4 regions of the Acidovorax sp. GW823-FHT02H02 genome follow, and region 1 is predicted to be linked to each of the others. Evidence: predicted binding sites of a transcription regulator. Region 1 holds the regulator's gene; each other region holds the start of a gene.
The links. The regulator LexA, encoded in region 1, represses DNA repair genes until DNA is damaged. The targets are predictions, from matches to a motif close to ACTGTATNNNNATACAGT.

Region 1 (7,142 bases):
GTGTTGGTGGGTAAGGGCATCACTTTTGATACCGGCGGCATTTCCATCAAGCCTGCTGCCGAAATGGATGAAATGAAGTTCGACATGTGTGGCGCAGCGAGTGTGCTCGGCGTGTTTCGCGCACTTGGAGAATTGCAACCTGCGATCAATGTGGTCGGCCTCATTCCCGCCTGTGAGAACATGCCGGATGGTCGGGCTGTGAAACCCGGTGACGTTGTTTCCAGCATGAGCGGTCAGACCATCGAGGTGTTGAATACAGACGCGGAAGGTCGGTTGGTTCTGTGTGATGTATTGACCTACGCAGCGCGTTTCAAGCCTGCGGCGTTGGTGGACATCGCCACCTTGACCGGGGCCTGTGTGATTGCTTTGGGAGGCGTGCGCAGTGGACTCTTTTCCAACAACGACGCACTTGCCGCAGCCCTTGCTTCGGCCGGGGAGACGGCTGAGGACCTTTGCTGGCGCATGCCGCTGGACGAGGACTACGCCGAGGGCTTGAAGAGCAATTTCGCGGACATGGGCAATGTGGCGGGGCGGGCAGGTGGCTCTATCACTGCTGCCAAGTTCCTGCAGCGTTTCGTGGGAGAGCTTCCGTGGGCGCACCTCGACATTGCCGGAACCGCATGGAAAGGGGGGGCCGCAAAGGGCGCCACTGGCCGGCCGGTAGGATTGCTGGTGCATTACCTGCTGGGCCATGCGCAGCAGTTGTCTGCGCAGAATGCGAAGAAAGAGGGTGCACCCGCGCAGCCGGCAAAGCGCAAGGGCCGCTCAAAGCCCGACTGAGATCGGTATGACTGAAATAGCTTTCCACTTCAATACGCCTGACAAACTGGTCTACGCGTGCCGGTTTGCACGCAAGGCGCAACGCAGTGGCGTGCGGCTCTTGATCACCGGTCCTGCGGACATTCTGGCGGAACTGGACGGAATGCTCTGGAACATGATGCCGCAGGATTTTCTGGCGCATTGCCGCAGCGATGCTGGGGACGAGCTTTTGCGTTTCTCCCCTGTGGTGCTCGCTCTGGATGCGCGGCAAGCGCCGCATCAAGAGATGCTGCTCAACATGGGAGGTGAAGTCCCTGAAGGGTTTGGTAGCTTTGCTCGTTTGGTCGAAGTGGTGAGTGCCACGGATGAAGCGGACCGGCGTGGAGCGCGAACCCGCTGGCGCCACTATGCATCGCGAGGGTATTCCATCACCCGCCATGATCTGGTCTCGAAAGCTGACTGATGCCTCTTCCTCCCAAGTCACTCCCTCGTTTTGTGCCAACCCTCACTGAAGTGGTACAGGGGGTGGACATGCTCCCCGTTTCAGTGCCTCTGGCGGTCGAACCCACCATTGCGAAACCCGCACCGTCGCCCCAGTTCGGGGTTTTGCCTCCTGTGGCGCCTGTGCAGACGTTGGACAGGAATGCGGCGGGTAATTACGGTGCCCGGCCCATCCAGTCATCCCCCCGTCCGGTACCACCCGTGCCGCCGGGCATGGAAGAGTACATGGTGCACCGAGTGATGCAGCGCGTCGATGGGGTGCTGGATCAGCGGTTGCGTGAAGCGATTGCCCTGGTGATACAGGAGCAGACACGCTCCGTGCTGCCCCGCCTTCGGGAAGAGATTGAATCGGTGGTACGGCATGCGGTCTATGAAGCAGTGGCCGACGAATTGGCTGGCGGTGCTTCGCCGCAGCCGGGGAGATGACAGGGTAACTCCCTGTGGTTTCCCGTGCATTTACGCGTGTTCCCTAGTGATCTGGCCCGTAAATTGCGATATGTTCACCTGCGTTGAGACACAAGAACTATTCTCAGCGTTTATCTTTACTGGAGATTAATATGCAATTGAAGTTGAAACTGACCGCTGTTGCTGCTATCGCGGCTGTTGCTGGTATGGCCTCTGCACAAGAGCAAGTGGTCAAGATCGGCCATGTGGCTCCGGTTTCCGGCGCGCAAGCCCACTATGGCAAGGACAACGAAAATGGCGCGCGCATGGCCATCGAAGAGTTGAACGCTCAGGGCATCACCATCGGTGGCAAGAAGATCAAGTTCGAGTTGCAAGCCGAAGACGATGCAGCGGACCCCAAGCAGGGCACGGCGGCTGCACAGAAGTTGTGCGATGCCAAGGTGGCTGGCGTCGTGGGTCACCTGAACTCCGGCACAACCATTCCTGCGTCCAAGGTCTACAACGACTGTGGCATTCCCCATGTCACGGGTGCAGCCACCAACCCCAACCTCACGAAGCCTGGTTACAAGACCACATTCCGTATCATTGCCAACGACAATGCCTTGGGGGCTGGACTGGCTTTCTACGCGGCTGACACGCTCAAGCTCAAGACCGTCGCCATCATTGATGATCGCACGGCGTATGGCCAGGGTGTGGCCAACGTGTTCAAGAAGGTGGCTGCAGAAAAGGGCATGAAGGTGGTGGACGAGCAGTTCACAACCGACAAGGCCACCGATTTCATGGCCATCCTGACGGCTATCAAGTCCAAAAATCCTGATGCGATCTTCTTCGGCGGCATGGATCCCCAGGGCGGCCCGATGCTGCGCCAGATGGAGCAATTGGGCATGGGCAACGTGAAATATTTCGGTGGTGACGGTATCTGTACCTCCGAAATCGCCAAGCTGGCTGCCGGTGCCAAGACGCTGTCCAATGTGGTGTGTGCCGAAGGCGGTGCGTCACTCGACAAGATGCCCGGCGGCAAGGCATGGAAGGCCAAGTACGATGCCAAGTATCCAGGCCAGTTCCAGGTCTATAGCCCCTACACCTATGACGCCACGCACTTGATCGTGGACGCCATGAAGCGTGCCAACTCGGTGGACCCCAAGGTCTATACCCCTGAATTGCTCAAGTCGCAATATAAGGGCGTAACCTCCACGATCGCATTTGAGCCCAACGGTGAAATGAAGAACCCCGCCATCACCCTGTACGTGTACAAGGACGGCAAGAAGACGCCTCTGAACTGAATTCAGAGACAACTTGGCGGCATCTTTGGGTGCTGCCCACCTACCAAAATGGCTTCCTTCGGGAAGCCATTTTTTATGGGATGCCTGCTCAATTCACAACGGCGGGAACTGGAGGTTGCGCCGGCACTCAGCGCCGGACTTGCAGTGCGCCCGGGTTCACGATATTCGTCGGCGTACCCTTGATGTAGTTCACCACGTTGTCGAAGGCAGCACCGAAATACAACTCGTAGCTGTCCTGCTCGACATAACCAATGTGGGGCGTGCAGATACAGTTTTCCAGGCGCAGCAGGGCATGGCCTTGCAGGATGGGTTCGCTCTCAAACACATCAACGGCTGCCAAACCTGGGCGTCCTCGGTTCAGCGCCGCAATCAGGGCGTCGGGTTCAATCAATTCAGCGCGCGAGGTATTGACCAGCAGTGCGGTGGGCTTCATGCACGACAGGTCTTCCAGCGAAATGATGCCGCGGGTTTCATCATTGAGTCGCAGGTGCAGAGAGAGCACATCGCACTGCGAGAAGAACTCTTCCCTATTGGTAGCCGCCTGGTATCCGTCGGACAGGGCCTGGGCGCGGGAGGCCTCACGACCCCACACCCGTACGTTCATGCCAAATGCCCGGCCGTAGCCGGCCACCAGTTGTCCAATACGGCCATAGCCCCAGATGCCCAGTGTTTTTCCTCGCAGTACGCTGCCGATGCAGAAGTTGGGGGGCATCGAGGCCGCCTTGAGACCGGACTGTTGCCAGGCGCCATGTTTGAGGTTGGCAATGTACTGGGGCAAGCGCCGCATGGCTGCCATCACCAGCGCCCAGGTAAGTTCAGCTGGCGCCACAGGTGAACCTACCCCCTCGGCCACGGCGATGCCACGCTCGGTGCACGCAGTCACATCGATATGGCTGCCGATCTTGCCGGTTTGGGCAATCAGCTTCAGTCGTGGCAGTTTTTCGACCAGCTGGCGCGTGATCTGGGTGCGTTCACGCACCAGCACGATGATGTCTGCATCTTTCAGGCGCACGGCCAGTTGCCCCTGGCCTTTCACCGTGTTGGTGTAGACCTTTGCTGAGTAGGGATCGAGCCGGCTTGCGCAATGGAGTTTGCGCACCGCATCCTGATAGTCATCCAGAATCACAATATTCATCCCGCCATTGTGCCTTGGCGGGGGCTGGTCGGAAGTCTTGCCGCCCCTAGGCTCTCGAACAGAATGCAACGTTTTGTGGCACCCGTTGCGCCAGAGCTGGGGATATGGACCTCAGTGGCATGTTTCGCAAGCTGCCATGCGCTCCAGCTCGGCGCAGACATCGGCCATGCGGCCCGAGATGACCATGCGCCCGACCTCTGAGCGGGATGCCGGATGCAGAACGCGCACAGGGCGTCGGGTGCCTCGACGGCTTGCGGCGCCCGGCCCGGTGGTGGTGCAAGACGCACTGTGCATGCGAGCAGCGGGCTGACAGCCTGCGCTGCCTGACGCCGAACCTGCCACCTCTGGGACGATGCTGGCCACCGCGCAGGACAAAAGACCTTCGTGGCGCACGCAGGGTGTGCGAGCCGAGTGCGCAGGGCTGTGCGCAGGCGTGCAGCGCCTGGGGTGCAGCCACTGCGCGAGGGTGTGAATCGGTTGAGATAGTGCAGAGAGTGCGAACAAGGCAAGTCCCATGTGAAAACTCCATGTATCAGGGGTTGAGCACAGGCAGGATTGCAGGGGGTGCGCGCTCTCAGGGCTGGAAAACCCGCCAGGGGCTTGCCAAACGCCCGCCACCTGAGGCGCGCAGCAGAGGATGGGGAATTACATGAGCATGGTGTTGCGGATCAAGCCCACGGCCAGGCCTTCAATCGCGAAAACCTCGCCTGGCTGAACCACAATCACGGGGTAATCAGGGTTTTCGGGCAGCAGCTCAATGGTGCTGGCCGTGCGACGCAGGCGTTTGACGGTGACATCGTCACCGAGCCTGGCCACCACGATCTGGCCGTTGCGGGCTTCCCGGGTGGATTGCACGGCTAGCAGGTCGCCGTCCATGATGCCGGCGTCGCGCATGGACATGCCGCGTACCTTGAGCAGGTAGTCGGGCTTGTGCTGGAAGAGACTGTTTTCCACACTGTAGGTCTGGTCCACATGCTCCTGCGCGAGAATGGGCGAGCCCGCAGCCACGCGGCCAATCAGGGGCAAGACCAGCTGCGACAATCCCGGGATGGGCAGGCTGAACTGGGTGCCGCGCGCTGCATTGATGGAGCGCACTGTGTCGCCACGCAAGCGGATGCCGCGGGACGTGCCGCTGACCAGCTCGATGACGCCCTTGCGGGCAAGGGCTTGCAGGTGCTCTTCTGCGGCGTTGGCCGACTTGAAGCCCAGCTCGGTGGCGATTTCTGCCCTGGTGGGCGGAGCGCCGGTGCGGGAGATAGCCACCTGGATCAGGTCCAGGATTTGTTGCTGGCGGGCCGTGAGCTTGGGGTTGTCGAGCATGGTGTTTCCAGTGCGTGCCACGTTGGTGGAGATAACTGTGTATTAATCCAGTTACTGTATTTTTCACCAGTTTTTCAAAGGATGCAAGTGAACAGTCAAAAAATTGTGGTCTTGGGAACCGGTGGAACCATTGCTGGCACTTCTGCTACCCGGGGTGACAACATTGGTTACACCGCCGCGCAGGTGGGGGTTGAGCAGTTGCTGCATGGGGTGCCCGGCTTGCAGGCAGTGGCCTGCGGGGGGCTGGAGGCCGAGCAGCTGGCACAACTGGACAGCAAGGACATGGAGTTCAGTGTGTGGCAGGTGCTGGCAGAGCGCTGCACCAGCGCGCTTGCCGATCCCGAGGTGCGCGGCGTGGTCATCACCCATGGCACGGATACGCTGGAAGAGACCGCCTGGTTCTTGCACTCGGTGCTGGACGCCCGCAAGCCGGTAGTGTTGACCTGCGCGATGCGGCCCGCCACGGCCTTGACACCTGACGGCCCGCAGAACCTGCTCGATGCCGTCGCCGTGGCGACGACTGCGGGGGCCAGGGGTGTGATGGTGGTGGCGGCTGGCGTGGTGCATGGCGCGCAGTGTGTGCAGAAGGTGCATCCCTACCGGGTGGATGCATTCAGCTCGGGGGATGCCGGCCCGCTGGGCTGGGTGGAGGAGGGGGTGGTGCGTTTGGTGCAGGGTTGGCCGTTGGCACAATCAGGAGAGGCGCAATTTGCTATTGGAAGGGTAGCAAATTGCGTGCAATGGCCGCGTGTCGAGGTGGTGATGAGTTACGCTGGCGCCACGGGTGCGCTGGTGGACGCGCTGGTGCGCGACGGCGTGCAGGGCATTGTGGTGGCCGCCACGGGCAACGGCACGCTTCATCATGTGCTGGAATCAGCGCTGCTGCGCGCGCAGGCGGCTGGTGTGAAAGTCATGCGTTCCACGCGCTGCCCGGAAGGCCAGGTGTTGCCCAGGCCCGGCGATGCGTTACCCGATTCCCGGGGCCTGTCCCCTGTGAAGGCACGCATCTCGCTGATGCTGGATCTGCTGCCGTGATCGCTTATCGGCAGTAACGCACCCACCGGAGGCCCAGCCGGTGCGGATCGCGCGGTGGTTCAGCTCGCCAGGGCCTGCATTGCGCGTGCCGTGATTTCTTCGACGCTGCCCGTGCCGCTGATGGCGCGGTATTTGGGGGCGGCATCGGGCTCGGCCTTGGCCCAGTGGCTGTAGTAGTCCACCAGCGGGCGGGTCTGGTCGCTGTAGACCTGCAGGCGTTTCTTGACGGTTTCTTCCTTGTCATCTTCGCGCTGGATCAGCTCTTCGCCGGTCAGGTCGTCCTTGCCTGCCACCTTGGGTGGATTGAACTTCACGTGGTAGGTGCGGCCGCTGGCGGGGTGCGAGCGGCGGCCGCTCATGCGCTCGATGATGGCGTCGAACGGCACATCGATTTCAAGCACGTAGTCGAGCTTGACGCCTGCGGCTTTCATGGCGTCGGCCTGGGGGATGGTGCGGGGAAAACCGTCGAACAGGAAGCCCTGGGCGCAGTCGGGTTGCGTGATGCGTTCCTTGACGAGGCCGATGATGATGTCGTCGCTGACCAGGGCGCCCGAATCCATCACGGCCTTGGCCTGCAGGCCCAGCGGCGTGCCAGCCTTGACGGCTGCGCGCAGCATGTCGCCGGTGGAGATTTGCGGGATGCCGTATTTCTGGCAGATGAACGTGGCTTGCGTGCCCTTTCCGGCACCGGGGGCGCCCAACAG
Region 2 (7,142 bases), on a different contig from region 1:
TCTCACAAGAAACAAACCAGAAGGCAGAAGTTCATGCGAGCGCCTCCACTGGGTTAAAAACCCAAGGCGACAGCCTGACGTTTGAGGGCTGCGATGTTGCGCTGGCGTTGCTGCACTTCGTATCGTTGCTGCCCCTGATTGTTGCCATCTACGGGGGCCACTTGAAAACGGGATCAATATTTATTGCCAGTGGGGGAGGGCTCAGAATTTCGCGGACGCGAAACTATCCGACCTTCATGCGCGCGCGATAGGAACATCCTCCCACCGTGTGGTGTATTGCGGTGTGCGCCGCAGCTGCTTCATTCCCCATGTTCGGGCTTTGTTGCTTGCGCCAGTGCTGCCGATGTGCAACTGGAGATCCCCCAGCGAATTGCACGATGCCAAGGTTCATGAAGACGGCGATGCGCATATAAAAACTGAAAAACACAAGACAAGCTTACTGTGTCGGCTTTCATCGTCGACACCCTAGACATGAGGCGCAAGCGTGATAGGCGGTCGAACTTACAGGGTAGATCTGTATGCACTGCTAGCAGCTCGCAGAGTTTTGCCTTTAGTAGATGACAGCAATCTGACCAGTAGCGTGCGTTCGAGGGCGAACAACGGATGACTGCAACCGCTGCATAGCTGACCATATAGGAAAACCTTCAACGCCCCAAAACAGCGCCCGCCCATCGTCGGACTTCAGCCTCACACAAGTGGCAATAGAGACTCTCCGCAAAAACGTCGGCTCATTCCCCCACCACCAACATATCATCCCAACAAGTCGTGTAAGCCGGTGACCTGCGCTCCTGCCGCATGGCCCAGCTTGCACGCTCTCCCAGCGCCTCGACCCCTGCGCTGGCCAGCTTCAGCGTCCCCCGCCCGTAGCGCTGATTGAGCTCATCGAGCACCCCCATCAAACGCTCACGGGTGCAGTCTTGGGCTTCCTGTGGCTCCAGATCAAGCTCCCCTTGCCGCAGCTTTGCGCTGTGCAAATCCAGCAGCATGACGCCTGCCTTGATGAATGCGTAGCCCGGTCGGTAGATGCGGCGAAGCCCGGCCAATGCGGCATTGACTACGGGCACCGTATCGCTGGTGGCCCGCAGCAGCGGTACGGTGATGGATCTGGCGTACTGCGGTCCTTTGCGATATGGGCTGGTGTGAATGAACACCAGCACATAGGCGGTGTGGCTGGACTGCCTGCGTAGCTTCTGCGCCGCCATGCTGGCAAACGTGCTCACGGCCTGTTCCAGGTCCGCAAGCCCACTGACTGGCTGCCCGAACGACCGGGTGCAGGCGATTTCCTTCTTAGGTGGCGGTTGATCGTCCAGTCCTATGCACGGCATGCCTTGCAGCTCTCGCACCGTGCGTTCCAGCACCACGGACCAACGCCTGCGCACGGTGGCCGGATCGAGCCGAGCCAGGTCCAGCACAGTCTCAATGCCTGCAACCTTGAGCTGGGCCGCGATCTTGCGCCCCACGCCCCAAACCTCTCCCACATCAGTCGAATCCAGCACCGCATCCAGATCTTCACGGGGCAATTGCGCGAGGTTGCACACCTGGGCCAATTTCGAGGGGTAGGAGCCGGGTTTGCGTTCAGCCGTCTTGGCCACATGGTTGGCCAGCTTGGCGAGGGTCTTGGTATGGGCGATACCGACGCCGCAGGGTATGCCCACCCACTGCAACACCCGGGCACGGATGGCATGGGCTCGTTCGGTCATGTCGCCCCGGATGCCACTGAGGTCCACAAAGCTCTCGTCAATCGAATACACCTCATGGCGGTGACCCAGCGCAGCCACCAGGCTGGCCATGCGGTCAGACATATCGCCATACAGCGCAAAGTTGGCCGAGAGGGCCACCAGGCCCGCCTGGTGTTCCAGGTGCCGGATCTCATGCCAGGGATGGCCCATGCGCACCCCCAGTTCCTTGGCCTCGTTCGATCGGGCAATGGCGCAGCCATCGTTGTTACTCAGAACGATCACCGGGCGATGCTGCAGGTCCGGCCGGAACACCCGTTCACAGCTGACGTAGAAATTATTGCCATCCACCAGCGCGTACACAGGGGGCCTCCAGCCGTGCTTAGAGCGCCTGCTCGGGTTGATTGTCGAGACGTGTCATAGAACCGGGCACCATCGGATTCAGTTCTGGAACCGCTTGACGCTGGCGAGGACGACACCCCAGACCTCGATGGTCTGGCCCTCCTGGGGAATGATGTCCGGGAATTCCGGGTTGGCTGACAGCAGCTTGAGCTTGCCGACACGCAGCCACAGCTTCTTGCAGGTGAAGGCCCCATCGACCACTGCCACCACGATATGACCATGGCGCGGCTTGATAGCGCGGTCCACCAGGATCACGTCGCCGTCGAAGATGCCCTCGTCGCGCATCGAGTCCCCCCGCACGCGTAAGGTGTAGGTGGCCTGGGGATGCACGATGATGTGCTTCAGAACATCAATCCGCTCTGCCTGAAAATCCTCTGCAGGCGACGGAAACCCCGCACGCACGCTCGTGTCAATCTCCAGTGCCGTCAGTCCAGGGGCATAGGGCACAGGAGTGGAGCAGGAAGAATGGAGAACCGGGTGCATGGGGAAGGGGAGCCAGGACAGGCGAACAAGCTGCAGACACAAATACTGTTGTTATATCCAGTATATTCCCTGCTGCAGTTCTCGGGCCATGTCCGACTGGAATGGTTTGCCCATCTTTTAAGCGCTGCGCTGCAGGCCAGTACTGGCGCAGGATGGGCGGGTTATCCCAGGAACTATCCACAGCATTGACCCCGTGCATTGGGGACAACGACACACCACACAACGACAGGACAGGGCATGTGCAGCCACTACCAGGGCATCCAACGACCCGAGACCTATCGGGAGATCTTCAAGGCTGAGCCTCCTGCCGCCCCAGGCAAGGAGGACATGTGGCCCTGCTACCAGGGCAGCTTCATCCGCAGGCACCCGCATGCTGATGTGGGCGATGAAGCCGTCCCAGCCCATGAAGCCCTGATAGGACAGTTCGGACTGGTGCCACACTGGGCTGACGATCTCAAGCTGGGTCGCCACACGTTCAATGCCCGGTCCGAGACAGTGGCCACCAAGCCCAGCTTCCGGGATGCATGGCGTCAAGCCCGCCACTGCATCATCCCGGCCATGGCCATCTATGAACCGGACTGGCGTTCGGGCAAAGCCATTGCGACCCGCATCAGCCGTGCGGATGACCAACCCATGGGGATCGCCGGGCTGTGGGACCAATGGAAATCTCCGGGGGGTGAGACGGTACACAGCTTCACCATGCTGACCATCAACGCAGACCGACATCCCTTGATGAACCTGTTCCACAAGCCCACCGATGAAAAACGCATGGTGGTGATTCTGGAACCGGAACAGTTTGAAGACTGGCTTCAAGCACCCGCGACCCGTAGCATGGAATTCCTGCGACCCTTCCCAGCCGAGGGCCTGCGGGCGGGATAGAGCCCGAGCAATCTTTCCAAAAGCATGGGGCACTTCGCCCCCATGCATTGATCCAGCATAAACCAACCGATTGAAATGAAACAGACCGCGTTATGGGCGCGCATGTTGCGCCTGACTGCAATCCTGGCACTGACCGTAACCAGCGCAGCCCATGCCCGGCTCCCCGTCTTTGAAGCCCTGGACAGTGCATCAGGACATCCGACCCGATTTGCCCAATGTCCCCAGTTCTTCGTGGATGGCAAACCACCCGCCATACCGGCACGTCCCAAGCTGCGCGAGCTTTGCTACGAAGCCTTTGCAATCTTGCACAGCGGGGAGACCAGGACGCCGGTCTATGTGGCGCAACGCCTGAATCGCCAATCCATCGAGGACGCTGACGAGAAGAGAGCGACCAAGTTCTTTGCTGACGCGCGCCTTCCCCGAGGCGAGCGTGCCGAACTGGAGGACTACAAGCGATCGGGTTACTCCCGTGGCCACATGGCCCCGGCAGGAGACATGCCGACGCCGACAGCCATGGCCCAGAGCTTCAGCCTAGCCAACATGGTGCCGCAGGATATCCAGCACAACGGTGGTGCCTGGGCCAAGATCGAGCAGGACACTCGCCGGTATATCCGGCGGGCCAAGGGCGATGTGTTCGTGATCACCGGGCCGGTGTTCACCCCGGAGAGTCCCCACATCGGTAACAACGGGGTCAGGGTTCCAGCCTACCTGTTCAAGCTGGTGTACGACCAGCATGACAACCGGGCCTGGGCGCATTGGCAGGAGAACCGGGAGGAGGAGCGGGTCGGCAGGCCCATCACCTACGAGGAGCTGGTAAAGCGTACGGGGGTGGAGTTCTTGCCGAGACTTGCGGGCTCACAACCGAATTGAGGGTGTTTTGCACCTCTGGTGAATACCGCCCACAATGGGGCGTCCCTGGTCGGACCGCCAACACAATGTCGATCGAAGGTGCAACATGACGGGACCGTCAACTGATCAGCTCTCGAACCAGTTTGATTTGCAGGGCACTCCTGCAGGGGGCACGCGTTAAACAGCGCTTGAGCCTGCTCGCATCAACCGAGCCGTTAGTACGATGAACTCCGGACCCGCGCGGAAGCCCGCGAACAGGCAACAGAGAGAAGAAATAATGAGGGCTATCTTCATCGACTTCGATGGCGTATTGCACCCAGCCGGCGGGCCTGCAGGGTCCTGTCTTCCCTTCGAATGGCTCTCTGATCTGGCAGCCATTCTCAGCTCGCACCCGGCGATTCGCATCGTGGTGCACTCCAGTTGGCACCTCACATACCCACATGAAGAGATCCGCGAGTTCTTGAGCGCGCTGAGTGCCCATGAGATCGATATCGTGGGACCCGGAGAAAAGCTGCAGGCCATCACGGCGTACCGGAGTGCCCACCCTGAGATTGAACGCGGCCTTGTGATTGACGATGAGCCCAGCGAGTTTCCAGCGGGATTCCCTCTTCAGGTGGTGGCCTGTGACCCTGCTACCGGCATCAGCTGCCAGCACGTCAAAAGCCAGGTCACGGCGTGGCTGGACCACACCAACACGCATCCCTCAGGATGCTGAGCGGCTGCCGGGAAGCACATAGTGGCGGTCAGGCAGAGGCCTGTTAGCGCTTACTCATCAGGCTGGTATTCAAGGAGATCGGCTACCGTAACTCCAAGATAGCCACACAAACGGTTGATTGCATCTATTTCGATTCTTTCGACTGTCTCTTGATACAGCCGCGTCAGCGTTCCGCGATTGATGCCTGTATCGCGGGCGACATCGCTGATTTTTAGCTTTCTCTCGCCCAACAAACGGCCTAAGTGGCAGCGGATCATGGTCTTTAAAAGATGTTTTTAATCTCTAGGAGGTTAAAAAAGCTTGTGGAGGATTAAAAAGAGGTGCACAATGCTCTCCAGGAGATCAAAAAGAGCATTTGAAAGTCTTTCTGGTCTCCTAGTTTAGCAAGCGATAACACCAGGAGCAAAGAAATGAACACTGAGGAGCTAACTTATCTGACAACCGACGAGCTGTCGACGCGTATCAAGTACGACGTGCGCACGATCCGCGAGCGGCTTAAGGACAGTGTGCTGATAGAAGGAGTCCACTATTTTCGCCCCTTTGGGGGAAGGAAGATTTTGTACATATGGGAGAGTGTCCAGCGCGACATGATGTCCGAATCACGAGACCGGCCGATAGGGATAAGCGCTATCCCGATGGCCAATGGTGGGGTGCTGCATGCCTAGCATTCGAAGCAGAGTGGATAACGGATTGCTGTTTTTTGACTTTCGATTCCATGGGGATCGATGCCGCGAACAGACGCTACTCAGCGACACGCCAGCAAACCGCAGGAAGCTAGAAAAGGTTCTGGACAAGATCGAGGCAGAAATCGCGGCAGGCACGTTCGTCTACGCGAACTACTTCCCCAACAGCAAGGCGCTAGCCCGCCTGGAAAGGGTAGCAGTCCAAACCGACCAGATCGCAGTAGCGCCTGTAGGTTGCGATGTTCATACGGCTGATCCGATCGTGATCGGAGACGATACTGGAAGCCAAACGCCAACCTTCTCCACCTTCGCCACGCAGTGGTTCAAAGAGCACGAGATCGAATGGCGACGCAGCCATATCCGATCCCTGCGCTCCACCCTAGACGGTCGCCTGATCCCTCACTTCGGGCAAAAGGTGGTCAGCAGCATCACCAAATCCGACATCCTTGCCTACCGCGCCACACTCGCCAAAGTAAAAGGTCGCGGAGACAAGGAAGGACTCTCACCCAAACGGATCAACGAGATCATTGGCACGCTTTGCCAGATCATTGACGAAGCCGCCGACCGATTCGAGTTTACGACGCCCACGACCAACATCAAACGACTGCGGGTGCGCAAAGTCGATGTGGATCCGTTCAGCCTGCAGGATGTAGAGAGCATTCTGGCGACCGTCCGTGCGGACTATCGCAACTATTTCACCGTGCGCTTCTTCACCGGCATGCGCACCGGCGAAGTCCATGGCCTCAAATGGCGCTACGTGGATTTCGAGCGCCGCCTGATTCGGGTCCGGGAGACCTTCGTTCTTGGAGAGGATGAGTACACCAAGACCGACGGTAGCCAGCGGGACATCCAGATGAGCCAGCCGGTGTTTGACGCACTGGCCAAACAGTACGAAGTCACAGGCAAGTTGTCGGACTACGTGTTCTGCAACCTCATGGGCGCACCGCTGGACAACAAGAACTTCACGGACCGCGTCTGGTATCCATTGTTGCGCCATCTGGGCATGACTGAACGTAGGCCCTACCAGATGCGCCACACCGCGGCCACCTTGTGGCTGGCTTCCGGTGAGGCTCCTGAATGGATCGCACGCCAGCTCGGCCACACCTCTACCGAAATGCTGTTCAGGGTTTACAGCCGATACGTGCCCAACCTCACGCGCCAGGACGGTTCGGCCATGGAGCGTCTACTGGCCAGTCGGCTTGCCACCGGCAAGGTCTTGCGCATGGACGGCGCTCACCTGCAGCAAGTGGGCGATAGCAACCTATTCGCCGAAGCAGGGGGCAGCAAGCGGGCGACCATGCCCGTGCCTAAACCCCGAGGCGTTGCGGTGGGAGCCTTAGAACGGGCCCGAACAAACTGGTCACGCACATCGCAGGACATCACCCTGCCCGAACGCCATGCGGGCGAAGACCCGCAACCCCCGCCCCCGGGCGCGATGCGTACTCACGTCAGACG
Region 3 (7,142 bases), on a different contig from region 1:
GACCTGATCATTCTGGCCGGCAATGTGGCGCTGGAAAACTCCGGTTTCCGCACCTTTGGCTTTGGTGCCGGCCGCGAAGACGTGTGGGAGCCCGACATGGACGTGAACTGGGGCGACGAGAAGGCCTGGCTCACCCACCGCAGCCCCGAGACCTTGGCCAAGAACCCCCTGGCCGCCACCGAGATGGGGCTGATCTATGTGAACCCCGAAGGCCCCAACGCCAGCGGCGACCCCGCATCGGCCGCCGCAGCCATCCGCGCCACCTTTGGCAACATGGCCATGGACGATGAGGAAATCGTGGCGCTGATCGCCGGTGGCCACACGCTGGGCAAGACCCATGGCGCCAGTTCCGCCAGCCATGTGGGCGCCGATCCCGAGGCCGCAGCCATCGAGCAGATGGGGCTGGGCTGGACCAGCAGCTATGGCAGCGGCAGTGGAAGCGATGCCATCACGTCCGGCCTGGAAGTGGTGTGGACGCAGACACCCACGCAGTGGAGCAACCACTTTTTCGAGAACCTGTTCAAGTACGAATGGGTGCAGACGCGCAGCCCGGCCGGGGCCATCCAGTTCGAGGCCAAGGATGCGCCCGAAATCATTCCCGACCCCTTCGATCCCGCCAAGAAGCGCAAGCCCACGATGCTGGTCACCGACCTGACGCTGCGCTTCGACCCCGGGTTCGAGAAGATCTCGCGCCGTTTCCTGAACGACCCGCAGGCCTTCAACGAAGCCTTTGCCCGCGCCTGGTTCAAGCTCACTCACCGCGACATGGGGCCCAAGGCGCGCTACCTGGGCCCTGAAGTACCGAAGGAAGAATTGGTCTGGCAAGACCCGCTGCCCGCGCCGCTGCACAAGCCCACGGCCGCAGACATTGCCGAGCTGAAGGCGCAGATCGCGGCCTCGGGCCTGTCGGTCAGCGAGCTGGTGTCCGTGGCCTGGGCTTCGGCCTCGACGTTCCGCGGCGGCGACAAGCGCGGCGGGGCCAACGGTGCGCGCCTGGCGCTGGCCCCGCAAAAGGACTGGGCGGTGAACGCCGTCGCCGCGAGCGTGCTGCCCCGGCTGCAAGCCATTGCGCAGGCATCGGGCAAGGCCTCGCTGGCCGACGTGATCGTGCTGGCCGGCGTGGTGGGCGTGGAGCAGGCTGTGCGGGCTGCGGGTGTGGCGGTCGAGGTGCCGTTTGCCCCGGGCCGGGTGGATGCCCGCCAGGACCAGACCGATGTCGAGTCTTTCGCCCTGATGGAGCCGGTGGCTGACGGTTTCCGCAACTACCGCCGCGTTGCCAGCAGCACCGCCACGGAAGAACTGCTGCTCGACAAGGCCCAGCAGCTCACGCTCACGGCGCCCGAGCTGACGGCGCTCATGGGTGGCCTGCGCGTGCTGGGCGCCAACCACGATGGCAGCCAGCATGGCGTGTTCACCGACAAGGTGGGGGTGCTCAGCAATGATTTCTTCGTCAACTTGCTGGACATGGGCACCGTCTGGAAAGCGTCGGACAGCAGCGCAGAGGTGTTCGAGGGCCGGGACCGCAGGAGCGGCGCGGTGAAATACACCGCCACCCGCAACGACCTCGTGTTTGGCTCCAACTCGGTGCTGCGTGCCCTGGCCGAGGTGTATGCCAGTGCAGACGCGCACGACAAGTTCGTTCGGGACTTCGTTGCAGCCTGGACCAAGGTGATGAACCTGGACCGGTTTGATCTGGCGCTGATCCAAGCCTGACAAGGTCTGAGCGAATGGTCCACGCCCCCTGCGAGTCCTGATGGATGCCGCAGGGGGTGTTTCTTTTTGCGCACGATGGAGGCGGATACCATGGCGGCCCCAATCGAACAGGAGAGCCCGCATGACGCAGCAACCCCCCTCCACCAAAGACTTCGACCAAGGCCTGGCCACGCGCAAGCAGGTCATGGGCGAGGACTTCGTGGCCAAGGCCTTTGGCAATGCCACGGCATTCACCCAGCCCATCCAAGAGTTTATCACCCGCAATGCCTGGGGCGATGTGTGGCAGCGCCCGGGGTTGGACATGAAAACGCGCAGCCTGATCACGGTGGCATTTCTCACGGCACTGGGCCGGCAGCACGAGCTCAAGGGCCATGTGCGCGGTGCGCTCAACAATGGCGCCACGGAGCAGGAGCTTCAGGAAGTGCTGCTGCATGCCAGCATCTACTGTGGCCTGCCGGCCGCGGTGGAGGCTTTTCGCACAGCGTCCGAGGTGGTGGACGGTCATGGAAAGGGCTGACGGTGCGCTCTTGCGCTTGGACTGCTTCCTGTCGCCCGTAGAACTGGCTTGGCCAGGCCAGTGGTAGTGTCCCCCTCAGGGGGAAGGCGCGAAGCGACTCAGGGGGAGCCTATGCTCCCGCCACCAGCTTGTGCACCAGATCGGCCGCGGTGGAGGCGTTGTACTTGCGCATCAGGCGGGCACGGTAGATTTCCACGGTGCGGTGGCTGATCTCCAGGGTCTTGCCGATTTCCTTGGAGGTCAGGCCTTCCAGCAGCTTGGCGGCCACTTCGCGTTCGCGCCCCGTGAGTTCGGCCTTGACGGTGCGCTGCGAACTGAGGTCTTCGAAGCTCCAGATGCCCGATTCGTGGGGGGCTTCGCGGTTGAGGGCGCGGCCCGACACATGGCACCAGAACACTTCGCCGTTGGCCCGCTTCATGATGCGGCTGTCGGCATAGTGGCCCTTGGCGTTCAAAATGGGTTCCATGTGCGCCCCCAGGCGTTCGTACTCGTCGGTGCTGGGGTAGAGCACCTCGAACGATTGCCCGATCAGCACTTCGCGCGAGGCGCCGAACATTTCACAGACCAGCCGGTTGCAGTCCATCATGGTGCGGTTGCGCGAGAGCACCAGACCCACGGGGGCAAATTCGAAAGCCAGTCTGTAATCAACGTCCATAGTGCAAATCTTTACGGGGTACTACTTATCTGTGTACGTAGTATCGTAGCGCATCAAAACTATCAAGGAGATCGTGGTGAAAAAGTTATTTCCTTCCGCAGCCAAGGCCCTTGAAGGCGTGGTGGCCGATGGCCAGCTGTTGGCCGTGGGCGGCTTCGGCCTGTGCGGCATTCCCGAGGCGCTGATCGACGCGCTGCGCGATTCGGGGGTGAAGAACCTCACCGTGATCTCCAACAACGCGGGCGTGGACGGCTTTGGCCTGGGTAAGCTGCTCGAAACGCACCAGATCAAGAAGATGATCTCGTCCTATGTGGGCGAGAACAAGGAATTCGAGCGCCAGTTCCTGGCGGGCGAACTGGAGCTGGAATTCACGCCCCAGGGTACGCTGGCCGAGAAGCTGCGCGCGGGTGGCGCGGGCATCCCGGCCTTCTTCACCAAGACCGGCGTGGGCACCATCGTGGCCGAGGGCAAGGAGCTGCGCGAGTTCGATGGCGAAACCTATGTGATGGAGCGCTCGCTGGTGCCCGAAGTGTCGCTGGTCAAGGCCTGGCGCGCCGACCAGTCGGGCAACCTGCAGTTTCGCCTGACGGCACGCAACTTCAACCCGGCCGCCGCCATGGCCGGCAAGACCTGCATCGTGGAGGTGGAAGAGGTGGTGGAGACGGGCGCGATCGACCCCGACCAGATTCACCTGCCCGGCATCTATGTGCACCGCATCGTGCTCAACGCCCACCCTGAAAAGCGCATCGAGAAGCGCACGATCACCGAGACAACAGGAGCCTGAACCATGCCTTGGACCCAAGACCAGATGGCCGCCCGTGCGGCCCAAGAACTCGAAGACGGCTTCTATGTGAACCTGGGCATCGGCATTCCCACGCTGGTGGCCAACTTCACCGGTGACAAGGAGGTGTGGCTGCAGTCCGAGAACGGCATGCTGGGCATCGGGGCCTTCCCCACCGAGGACAAGGTGGATGCCGACCTCATCAACGCTGGCAAGCAGACCGTGACCACCATCCCCGGCTCGTCCATCTTCAGTTCGGACCAGTCCTTCGCGATGATCCGCGGCGGCAAGATCAACCTGTCCATCCTGGGCGCCATGCAGGTCAGCGAGCAGGGTGACCTGGCCAACTGGATGATCCCCGGCAAGATGGTCAAGGGCATGGGCGGCGCCATGGACCTGGTGGCCGGCGTCAAGCGTGTGATCGTGCTCATGGAGCATGTGGCGCGCAAGAAAGACGGCACCGAAGACCTGAAAATCCTGCCCCGGTGCACGCTGCCCCTCACGGGCGTGGGCGTGGTCGACCGCATCATCACCGACCTGGCCGTGATGGACGTGACGCCGCTGGGCCTCAAGGTGGTGGAGCTGGCGCCGGGCGTCACGTTCGATGCCCTCCAGGCCAAGACGGGTGTCACGCTGCTGCCCTGAAGGCACTGCTTGACCTGCCATAGCACGGGCCCGCGCAAGCGGGCCTTTTGCTGGCGGACGCCTTTGCGCAGTGGAAACAGTCCAGGCAAGCTTGCCGGCCTCCGCCAGGCAGGAGGCCGGCCGCGCGCTCGCCTTTGCCGACACCCGGCTGCAGGCATGGCAAAAGGCGTTGATCGAGGCCGGCTGGCTCCCACCCTGGGCACCAGGGCGATCTGCTCGAACAGTGGCAAGGCGAGGCCGTGGGCCTGGCCGAAGTGGCTCTGGTGGGCGTGAAGCACTGTGGCCGACTGGTGCGATGGGGTGATGCGCATGTTGTAGCGGCCCCAAAGCGTCTCTTTTCTTCTGGCTGGGTGGTTGGTGGTGGAAGACAGGAATACTGTGTATATTCACAGTATTCCTGTCTTCTGAACCCTTGCCACCACCATGATTGCGCCACGCTCCACTTTGCGGGTTGCGCTCGATTTGCCGTCCGCCATGCCTGGTGTCTGGCATGCAGACGCATTGGGCGCGGGCCCGCAGTCCGCGCAGCCCACCGGATACGCGCTGCTGGATGCGCAACTGCCGGGCGGTGGCTGGCCCGTGGGGGCGATGAGCGAGGTATTGCAACCCATGGTGGGCCTGCACGAATGGCAACTGGTGCTGCCTGCACTGGCGCAGGCAGTGGCTCGGCGCGTGGGGGCCGTGGTGGTGGTGGCGCCACCGTGCGAGCCCTTTGGCCCGGCGCTCAGGGCGCAGGGGTTGCCGGCACAGCGCTTGTGCGTCGTGCGGCCCGACAACGCCAAGGCGGCGCTCTGGGCGGCCGAGCAGGCGCTGCGCTGCCGCGATGTGCTGGCCGTCATGGCCTGGCTGCCGCAGGCACTCCCTGCGGCCTTGCGCCGCTTGCAGCTGGCGGCGGCGCAACAACAGCAGTTGCTGTGGGTGTTTCGCCCGGTCCGTGCCGCACCGCAGGCGTCGCCGGCCTTGCTGCGGCTGCAGGTGCAGGGGCTGGCCCTGCCAGGGGATGCCGTCCTATCGCCTGGCATGCAGGTGCAGATCCTCAAGCGCCGAGGGCCGCCTCTGGTGCAGGGGCTGGATCTGCCGGGCTGCCACCCCCGTCTGGCCCAGGTGCTGGCGGCGCAGGCCGCGCGGCGGCGCGCAGCGCAGGGGGTGACCGGTGCAACAGCGGTGCGTCACAGTGCGGTGCCAGCGCTGACTATGCGTCCGGTGCTGGCGCCTGGGCGGGGCGCGCCAGAGAGGAGGGGCCATGCACTGGATCGCACTGCCGTTGCCATGGTGCGATGAGCCTGCGGCACCTCCGGGCGCCGCTGTGCAAGCCGCGGCGGCGGGCTGGTGGGCTTTGCGCTTTACGCCGCGCGTGGCCCTGGTGGATGGCGACGCCGTGCTGTTGGAGGTGTCCACCACCGAGCGGCTCTGGGGCGGGCGCGATGCCTTGCGGGCGCAGGTGCTGCAGGCCTGGGCCGATGCATCTGGCGGACCGCCTGCACACACGGCCACCCGGGAAGTGCGGGTGCAACCACCAGGCACACAGACGGCGTGGGGCTGCGGGCCGACAGCCCTGGTGGCGCAGGCCTGGTTGCGTATGGCGCAGGCGGGGCGTGTGCCACCAGGGCAGGGCGTGGAGCCGGGTGTGGACGGCTTGCCCTTGCACACGCTGACCGCACTGCGCCCGCATGTGGCCAGCCTGGAGCGCATGGGTTGTCGCACCTGGGGGGCGTTGCGGGCGCTGCCGCGTGCCGGGGTGGCCAGGCGTTTTGGTGGCCAGGTGTTGCGGGTGCTGGACCAGGCCTTGGGCGACGCTCCCGAAGCCCACGCCTGGCTGGAGCTGCCCGAGCAGTTTGTGCTGACCGCCGAGCTGCCCGCACTGGCCGAATCGGCCGATGCGCTGCTCTGGAGTGCCAGCCGCTGCCTCGCGGCCCTGCAGGGCTGGCTGCAGGCGCGGCAGCAGGGCGCAGTGGCGCTGGAGCTGGCCTGGCGCCACGACCTGCGGCGCATCGACGGTGTGGCCATTGCCCCCACGCAGGCCCTGCCGGTGCGCACCGCCCAGGCCACGCAGGACATGGCGCACCTGCGGCGCCTGCTGTCGGAAAACCTGGCGCGCACGGCCCTGGCGGCACCGGTCAACCAGATCACGCTGCGCCTGCTGGAGTCGGCCCCATTGCCGCACCGCAGCGCGAGCCTGCTGCCGCCCGGCGATCTTGTGGGCGGTGGCCGTGACGACCCGGCTTCAGCGCCAGGCGAGGCCTTGCACCAGTTGCTGGAGCGCCTGTCGGCCCGCCTGGGGTCCAGCCAGGTGGTGGCCCCCGTGCTGCAGGCCGACCACCGGCCCGAGCACATGCAGCAATGGCGCCCGGCGACCGAGGTGCTGAACCATGACCGCGCCCACCCCGGCACCCCTGCCGCCGACACGCATGCCCCCGACGCCACCCTGTGGCCCACCTGGCTGCTGCGCCCACCCCGGCGGCTGGCGGTGCAGGGCAACCGTCCCTGTCACCACGGCTTGCTGCGCCTGCTGGCGGGGCCGCACCGGTTCGAGGCGGGCTGGTGGTCGGCCGCAGGCGAGGGCGCTGGCGACCCGGGCCATTCCTGTGCGGGGTTGGCGCTGCGCGATTATTTTGTGGCGCACAACGATGTGGCGGGGCTGGTGTGGGTGTTCCGCGAGCGGTGGGTGCCGCCCGCTGGCGGCGCGATGCAGGAGGGCGCGATGCAAAGCGCGTTCACGGCCGCGCAGCCGCACCGCTGGTTCCTGCACGGCATCTATGGGTAAGAGCCTGTTCACGATCTCCCAGGGGTCGCGCAGCGGTCTTTGCGGGATGGGATGCAAGGCGCGGTGT
Region 4 (7,142 bases), on a different contig from region 1:
AGGCCGTCTGCCGGGGCGCGGGCCACTTCCGCCATGCCGATGGAGCCGCCCGCACCACCGCGGTTTTCCAGCACCACGGGCTGCTTGAGGATGCGGGCCATGGCGTCCTGCAGCGTGCGTGCCGTGATGTCGGTGGCGCCCCCGGGCGGAAAGGGGACGATCATGCGCAGTGGCTTGCCCTCCTGGGCAAAAGACATTCCAGGCGCTAAAGATACGGCAGCCAATGTGGCCAGCAGGTGACGGCGTTGCATAGCTTGTTTCTCCTTTGAGATGCACCGAGGTTAACGAAAGGGACGCCATTGACCAAGCAATGAATATGCCTGATAACATTCCAATCTGGAATGTTTTGAGTACCACCACCATGTCGCTGCGCCGCCTCGCGCCCCCGCTGCACCTGCTGCGCGCGTTCTCCACCGTGGCGCGGTTCGGTGGCGTCTCGCGCGCCGCCGAGGCGCTGCACCTCACGCAGAGCGCCGTCAGCAAGCAGGTCAAGGACCTGGAGACCTGGGTGGGCGTGCCGCTGTTCGAGCGCACCCGCAAGCGCCTGGCCCTCACCCCTGCCGGCGAACGCTACGAGAAGGCCGTGCAGGCCGTGCTGCTGCAACTCGAAGCCGCCACGCTGGAGCTCATCACCAGCGACGACGGCGGCGGCGCGCTGCACCTGTCGAGCCTGCCCACCTTTGGCGCCAAGTGGCTCATTCCACGGCTGCCGCAGTTTCAGCAGCAGCATCCGCAGGTCACGCTGCATTTCGTGCCCTATGTGCACAGCTACAACTTCGAGCGGCCCGAGCTCGACTGCGCCATTCTGTTTGGCGATGGCCACTGGCCTGGCGCCCACGCCCACTACATCACGGGCAACGACGTGGCGCTGATCGCCCCGCGCGCCAAGGTGGCCGACTGGCCCATCCATGCCCCGCGCGATGTGGCGCGCCACACCCTGCTGCGCCATGTGACCGTGCCCGAGGCCTGGCTGCGCTGGAGCGAGACGCACGGCGTGCCGGGCGCCATCGACCCGCTGGCCGGCCCGCAGTTCGACCAGTTCCAGACCATGATCCGCGCCGTGATGGCCGGCATGGGCCTGGCCCTGGTGCCGCGCTGCCTGGTGCAGGACGAAATCACCGCCGGCCTGGTGCGCGAGCCGCTGGCCGATTCCGCCCAGCGCGGCGGCTACCAGAGCGATGTGGGCTACTGGCTCTGCTACCCCGAAGGACGCACGCAGCTGCATGCGCTGCAGTGCTTTCGGCAATGGCTGCTGGCCTGCGCCGCGCCGGTGGGTGCTCAGGCGCCGGCGTCGCCGCCCGCGTAGGCCTCCAGCCCAATGGCCACCACGGTGGCCACGTCGTGGCCCACCTCGGCGCGAAACTCTGCCTCGGCCTGCGCCACCGCGTCCCGGAACGCCTGCAGCCAGGCCAGCCCCGTGGGTGTGAAACACACCCGGCGCGCGCGCGCATCCAGCGGATCGGCCGCGCGCGTGACCAGCCCCCAGGCCTCGCACTGGTCCACCAGGTGGGCCATGGCCTGCTTGGTCATGCACGCGCGCTGGGCCAGGTCGGTCAGGCGGTCGCCCGACAGCGCAAGATGCCGGGTGATATGCACATGGGCAGCGGTCACCTGGTCGCGCGCCGCTAGGTTGGACAAGGCCAGCGGCACCTCGACATTGCGCGCCATGAGCTGCAGCACCCGGGCATCGAAGCGGCGCAGCGCGCTGCCCATGAGGCGCCCGAGGTGGGTCTGGCGCCAGCGGTCGTCTGGCCCCTGGGAAGGCGCAGGGGAAGCGGCGGCAGGGGAAAAATCACTCATGCCAAATTGTCAGGCAAACTGACCAAAAATTGCTTTGTTTTGATTTCACAGCGCGCATAAACTACTGTTCAAGCATCCAGCCTGTGATTAACCGCAGAGCGATGCCAGCATCCAACCTGTTGTTTTTCAAGGAGTTTCTCATGGACGTCGCAGTCAAAGGCACCAACCCCGCATTGCCCGCAAACGCCGAAAAGGCCAAGGCCCTGGCCGCCGCGCTCGCCCAGATCGAGAAGCAATTTGGCAAGGGCACCATCATGCGCCTGGGCGAGGGCGAGGTGATCGAGGACATCCAGGTGGTCTCCACCGGCTCGCTGGGCCTGGACATTGCCCTGGGCGTGGGCGGCCTGCCGCGCGGCCGCGTGGTCGAGATCTACGGCCCCGAATCCTCGGGCAAGACCACGCTCACGCTGCAGGTGATTGCCGAGATGCAAAAGCAGGGCGGCACCTGCGCGTTTGTGGATGCCGAGCACGCCCTCGATGTGCAATACGCCCAGAAGCTGGGTGTGCAGCTGTCCGACCTGCTGATCAGCCAGCCCGACACCGGCGAGCAGGCGCTCGAAATCGTGGACAGCCTGGTGCGCTCGGGCGCCGTGGACCTGATCGTGGTCGACTCCGTCGCCGCCCTCACCCCCAAGGCCGAAATCGAAGGCGAAATGGGCGACAGCCTGCCCGGCCTGCAGGCCCGCCTGATGAGCCAGGCGCTGCGCAAGCTGACCTCCACCATCAAGAAGACCAACTGCATGGTCATCTTCATCAACCAGATCCGCATGAAGATCGGCGTGATGTTCGGCTCGCCCGAAACCACCACCGGCGGCAATGCGCTCAAGTTCTACGCCTCGGTGCGCCTGGATATCCGCCGCACCGGCACCATCAAGAAGGGCGACGACGCCATCGGCAACGAAACCAAGGTGAAGGTGGTCAAGAACAAGGTGAGCCCGCCCTTCAAGACGGCCGAGTTCGACATCCTGTTCGGCGAAGGCATCAGCCGCGAGGGCGAGATCATCGACATGGGCGTGAACGCCAAGATCGTCGAGAAGGCCGGCGCCTGGTATGCCTACAACGGCGAAAAGATCGGCCAGGGCCGCGACAACGCCCGCGAGTTCCTGCGCGAGAACCCCGACCTGGCCCGCGAGATCGAGAACAAGGTGCGCGAGAGCCTGGGCATCGCGCTGCTGCCTGCCGCCCTGCAAGCCGCACCCGCCGGCAAGCCCGCCAAGGGCGAGAAGGAAGACAAGTAAGCAAGGCAAGCAGCTGGCGCTTGTCCGATAAGCGCCAGTAGCCATCCATAGCAGAGCATCACCGCCATGGGCTTTGGCACCCTTTCCCTCAAGGGCCGCGCACTGCGGCTGCTGGCCCAGCGCGAGCATTCGCGCGCCGAGCTGGCCACCAAGCTGGCGCGCCATGTGCAAGAGGGCGATGACCTGAACGCCGTGCTCGACGAGTTGCAGGCCAAGGATTTCATCAACGCCGCGCGCGTGGCCGAATCGCTGGTGCACCGCCGCGCCGCGCGGCTGGGCACGCAGCGCCTGGTGCACGAGCTGCGCGGCAAGGGGCTCGACGATGATCTGGTGCGCGCCACGGCCGAACGCCTGCGCGCCACCGAACAGGAGCGCGCCCAGGCCGTCTGGCGCCAGCGCTTTGGCCGCGTGGCCACCGATGCGCAGGAGCGGGCGCGGCAGATGCGCTTTCTGGCCGCGCGCGGTTTTGCGGGCGATGTGGTGCGCCGCGTGGTGCAGTGCGGCAGCCCGGACGAAGAAGTGGAGTGAAAGCGCGGGAGAGGTTGCGGCAATCCTCCGTGGCCGGCTTCACCGCAGAATTGAAACCAGAAAAGCCGAAAGCACCTTGCCGATAAGCGCCGCCAGCTCTTCAATAATGCGCAAATCCGTCGCCGAATCTGCCCATCCGCTGTGCAACGCTCCGCAGCCGCGGGGCCTGCCGGCTCACAGACCCAGCATCAACTGCAGGTTTTGCACCGCCGCACCGCTGGCACCCTTGCCCAGGTTGTCGAGGCGGGCCACCAGCACCGCGTGGCGATAAGTTTCATTGGCGAACACGCGCAGCTCCAGCCGGTTGGTGTCGTTGAGCGCGGTGGGTTCGAGCTTGCCGTCTTCGGTGGGCGGCAGAACGCTCACCCATTGCGCAGGCGTGTTGCTTTGCGCGTAGTGCGCCGCCAGCGCGTCGTGCAGATCGGCCGCCTTGGGCTGGCCCGGCAGCAGATCCAGGTGCAGGGGCAGTTGCACCAGCATGCCCTGGCGGAAGTTGCCAACAGCGGGCACAAAAATGGGCCGGCGTGTCAGCCCGGTGTATTTCAGGATCTCCGGCAGGTGCTTGTGCGACAGGCCCAGCGCATACAGCTCGAACGGCGCCGCCTGGCCCTGCTCATAGGCTTCGATCATGGTGCGGCCGCCGCCCGAGTAGCCACTGACCGAGGGCAGCGCAAGCGGAAAGTCCTTCGGCACCAGGCCTGCATCGACCAGCGGGCGCAGCAAGGCAATGGCACCGGTGGCATAGCAGCCGGGGTTGGAGACGCGCAGCGCCTCGCGCACGGCCTGCGCCTGGCCCGCGGCCAGCTCGGGGAAACCAAACACCCAGCCGGGCGCAGTGCGGTGCGCGGTGCTGGCGTCGATCACCTTGACCTGGCGGCCGGTGGTCTTTTCGATGTCATCGACCATGGCCACGGTCTCGCGTGCGGCATCGTCGTGCAGGCACAGCACCACCAGATCGACACCCGCAATCAGGTCGCGCTTGGCAGCGGGGTCCTTGCGCAACGCAGGGGCAATGCTCACCAGCTCGACCTGCGGCATGGCCTGCAGGCGCTCGCGGATCTGCAGGCCCGTGGTGCCGGCTTCGCCATCAATAAAGATTCTGGACATCGGAAAGCTCCTGCAAGGGGGTGATTGCGCGCTGACCCACCCCTGTAAGCTTGGCACAAGGGATGGTGCATTGCAGCATGATACAGTCGCCGGCTGCCATGTCCCCGCCCGCGGCCAGACAATAGTCCATGGTAAACGGGTAAATACCACCCTTCCCTGAGAGAGACCTCATGAAGATTCACGAATACCAAGGCAAGGAAATCTTGCGCAATTTTGGTGTGCCCGTTCCGCGTGGCATTCCCGCATTCACGGTGCAAGAAGCCGTTGAAGCAGCCCAGAAGCTCGGCGGCCCCGTGTGGGTGGTCAAGGCCCAGATCCACGCCGGTGGCCGTGGCAAGGGCGGCGGCGTGAAGGTTGCCAAGACCATCGACGACGTCAAGCGCCTCGCTGGCGACATCCTGGGCATGCAGCTCAAGACGCACCAGACCGGCCCCGAAGGCCAGAAGGTCCGCCGCCTGTACATCGAAGACGGCGCCGACATCAAGAACGAACTGTATGTGTCGCTGGTGACCGACCGCGCCACGCAGAAGGTGGCCCTGATCGCTTCGTCCGAGGGCGGCATGGACATCGAGGAAGTGGCCCACTCCACGCCCGAGAAGATCATCACCGAGATGATCGATCCCCTGACCGGCATCACCGCCGAGCAGAGCAAGAAGGTGGCAGCCGCCATCGGCCTGACCGGCGCCTCCATCGACCAGGCCGTGGACATCTTCGCCAAGATCTACAAGTGCTACATGGACACCGACGCGTCGCTGGTGGAAATCAACCCGCTGAACTGCGACTCCAAGGGCAACCTGATGGCCCTGGACGCCAAGTTCAACTTTGACGCCAACGCCCTGTTCCGCCACCCCGAAATCGTGGCCTTCCGCGATCTGGACGAAGAAGATCCGGCCGAAGTGGAAGCCTCCAAGTTCGACCTGGCCTACATCAGCCTGGACGGCAACATCGGCTGCCTGGTGAACGGCGCCGGCCTGGCCATGGCCACCATGGACACCATCAAGCTGTTCGGCGGCGAGCCTGCCAACTTCCTGGACGTGGGCGGCGGCGCTACCCCCGAGAAGGTCACCGAAGCCTTCAAGATCATGCTCAAGAACCCCAAGGTCGAGGGCATCCTGGTCAACATCTTCGGCGGCATCATGAAGTGCGACACCATCGCCACCGGCGTGATCACCGCCTGCAAGGCCGTGAACCTGAACGTACCGCTGGTCGTGCGCATGAAGGGCACGAACGAAGAGCTGGGCAAGAAGATGCTGGCCGAAAGCGGCCTGCCCATCATCGCTGCAGACACCATGGCCGAAGCTGCGACCAAGATCGTTGCTGCCGTGTCCAAATAATTTTGCGGGACAGACCGCAGGCCGCGCAGCGGACAAGCTCTGTCCCCAACTGAATAGGTAACTCTCATGTCGATCTACATCAACAAAGACACCAAGGTCATCACCCAGGGCATCACGGGCAAGACTGGCCAGTTCCACACCGAAAAGTGCCAGGAATACGCGAACGGCAAGAACGCCTTCGTGGCCGGCGTGAACCCCAAGAAGGCCGGCGAGTCGATCTTCAACATCCCGATCTACGCCTCCGTCAAGGAAGCCGCGCAGCAGACCGGCGCCACCGTGTCGGTGATCTACGTGCCGCCCGCAGGCGCCGCCGACGCCATCTGGGAAGCCGTCGAAGCCGACCTGGACATGGCGATTTGCATCACCGAAGGCATTCCGGTCAAGGACATGCTGATGGTGCGCAACAAGATGAAAGCCAAGGAAGCCGCTGGCGGCAAGAAGACCCTGCTGCTGGGTCCCAACTGCCCCGGCCTGATCACGCCCGACGAGATCAAGATCGGCATCATGCCCGGCCACATCCACCGCAAGGGCCGCATCGGCGTCGTGAGCCGCTCGGGCACGCTGACGTACGAAGCCGTGGCCATGCTGACCGAAGTCGGCCTGGGCCAGTCGAGCGCCGTGGGCATTGGTGGCGACCCCATCAATGGCTTGAAGCACATCGACGTGATGAAGGCTTTCAACGACGATCCGGACACCGACGCCGTCATCATGATTGGCGAAATCGGCGGTCCCGATGAAGCCGAAGCCGCCCAGTGGTGCAAGGCCAACATGAAGAAGCCTATCGTGGGCTTCATCGCTGGCGTGACCGCCCCTCCCGGCAAGCGCATGGGCCATGCCGGCGCGCTGATCTCCGGTGGCGCCGACACGGCCGATGCCAAGCTCGCCATCATGGAAGAGTCGGGTTTCATCATCACCCGCAACCCGTCGGAACTGGGCAAGCTGCTCAAGGCCCAGCTGAAGTAATTCTCGTAAGCAGAATTACGGACGACCCGGGCGCCCTCGCCCGATAAACTGGCTGCTCCAAAAAAACAGAAGCGCCCGAAACCAAGGTTTCGGGCGCTTCTTGCATTCATAACAATGGAGTGAAGTCATGGAATTTCTGCACAGTGCCGATTTCTGGATCGGTCTCATCAAG

Region 2: AC1RDS_RS10420 (LexA family protein) is a predicted target of LexA. The motif match lies at 2,606-2,623, and genes of this name have one in related genera.
Region 3: imuA (translesion DNA synthesis-associated protein ImuA) is a predicted target of LexA. The motif match lies at 4,687-4,704, and genes of this name have one in related genera.
Region 4: recA (recombinase RecA) is a predicted target of LexA. The motif match lies at 1,864-1,881, and genes of this name have one in related genera.

Annotation. Positions count from the first base shown of each region.
Region 1 is NZ_JBXAJH010000026.1:12,325-19,466, reverse strand. Features, by position in the region: gene AC1RDS_RS19965 (leucyl aminopeptidase) at 1-780, shown strand, start outside; gene AC1RDS_RS19960 (DNA polymerase III subunit chi) at 788-1,222, shown strand; gene AC1RDS_RS19955 (hypothetical protein) at 1,474-1,686, shown strand; gene AC1RDS_RS19950 (branched-chain amino acid ABC transporter substrate-binding protein) at 1,818-2,948, shown strand; gene AC1RDS_RS19945 (D-2-hydroxyacid dehydrogenase family protein) at 3,076-4,083, opposite strand; gene lexA (transcriptional repressor LexA) at 4,729-5,403, opposite strand; gene AC1RDS_RS19935 (asparaginase) at 5,485-6,438, shown strand; gene adk (adenylate kinase) at 6,498-7,142, opposite strand, start outside.
Region 2 is NZ_JBXAJH010000008.1:42,496-49,637, forward strand. Features, by position in the region: gene AC1RDS_RS10410 (DUF4113 domain-containing protein) at 235-384, opposite strand; gene AC1RDS_RS10415 (Y-family DNA polymerase) at 729-2,039, opposite strand; gene AC1RDS_RS10420 (LexA family protein) at 2,118-2,561, opposite strand; gene AC1RDS_RS10425 (SOS response-associated peptidase) at 2,799-3,440, shown strand; gene AC1RDS_RS10430 (DNA/RNA non-specific endonuclease) at 3,516-4,310, shown strand; gene AC1RDS_RS10435 (HAD domain-containing protein) at 4,567-5,004, shown strand; gene AC1RDS_RS10440 (helix-turn-helix domain-containing protein) at 5,055-5,261, opposite strand; gene AC1RDS_RS10445 (hypothetical protein) at 5,415-5,669, shown strand; gene AC1RDS_RS10450 (Arm DNA-binding domain-containing protein) at 5,662-7,142, shown strand, end outside.
Region 3 is NZ_JBXAJH010000003.1:228,273-235,414, forward strand. Features, by position in the region: gene katG (catalase/peroxidase HPI) at 1-1,713, shown strand, start outside; gene AC1RDS_RS04660 (carboxymuconolactone decarboxylase family protein) at 1,835-2,230, shown strand; gene AC1RDS_RS04665 (PAS and helix-turn-helix domain-containing protein) at 2,340-2,885, opposite strand; gene AC1RDS_RS04670 (CoA transferase subunit A) at 2,962-3,669, shown strand; gene AC1RDS_RS04675 (3-oxoacid CoA-transferase subunit B) at 3,673-4,311, shown strand; gene imuA (translesion DNA synthesis-associated protein ImuA) at 4,735-5,592, shown strand; gene AC1RDS_RS04685 (Y-family DNA polymerase) at 5,555-7,075, shown strand.
Region 4 is NZ_JBXAJH010000020.1:3,884-11,025, reverse strand. Features, by position in the region: gene AC1RDS_RS18290 (tripartite tricarboxylate transporter substrate binding protein BugE) at 1-251, opposite strand, end outside; gene AC1RDS_RS18285 (LysR substrate-binding domain-containing protein) at 362-1,306, shown strand; gene AC1RDS_RS18280 (MarR family winged helix-turn-helix transcriptional regulator) at 1,279-1,800, opposite strand; gene recA (recombinase RecA) at 1,941-3,038, shown strand; gene recX (recombination regulator RecX) at 3,105-3,566, shown strand; gene argC (N-acetyl-gamma-glutamyl-phosphate reductase) at 3,741-4,673, opposite strand; gene sucC (ADP-forming succinate--CoA ligase subunit beta) at 4,844-6,007, shown strand; gene sucD (succinate--CoA ligase subunit alpha) at 6,074-6,970, shown strand; gene AC1RDS_RS18250 (TerC family protein) at 7,098-7,142, shown strand, end outside.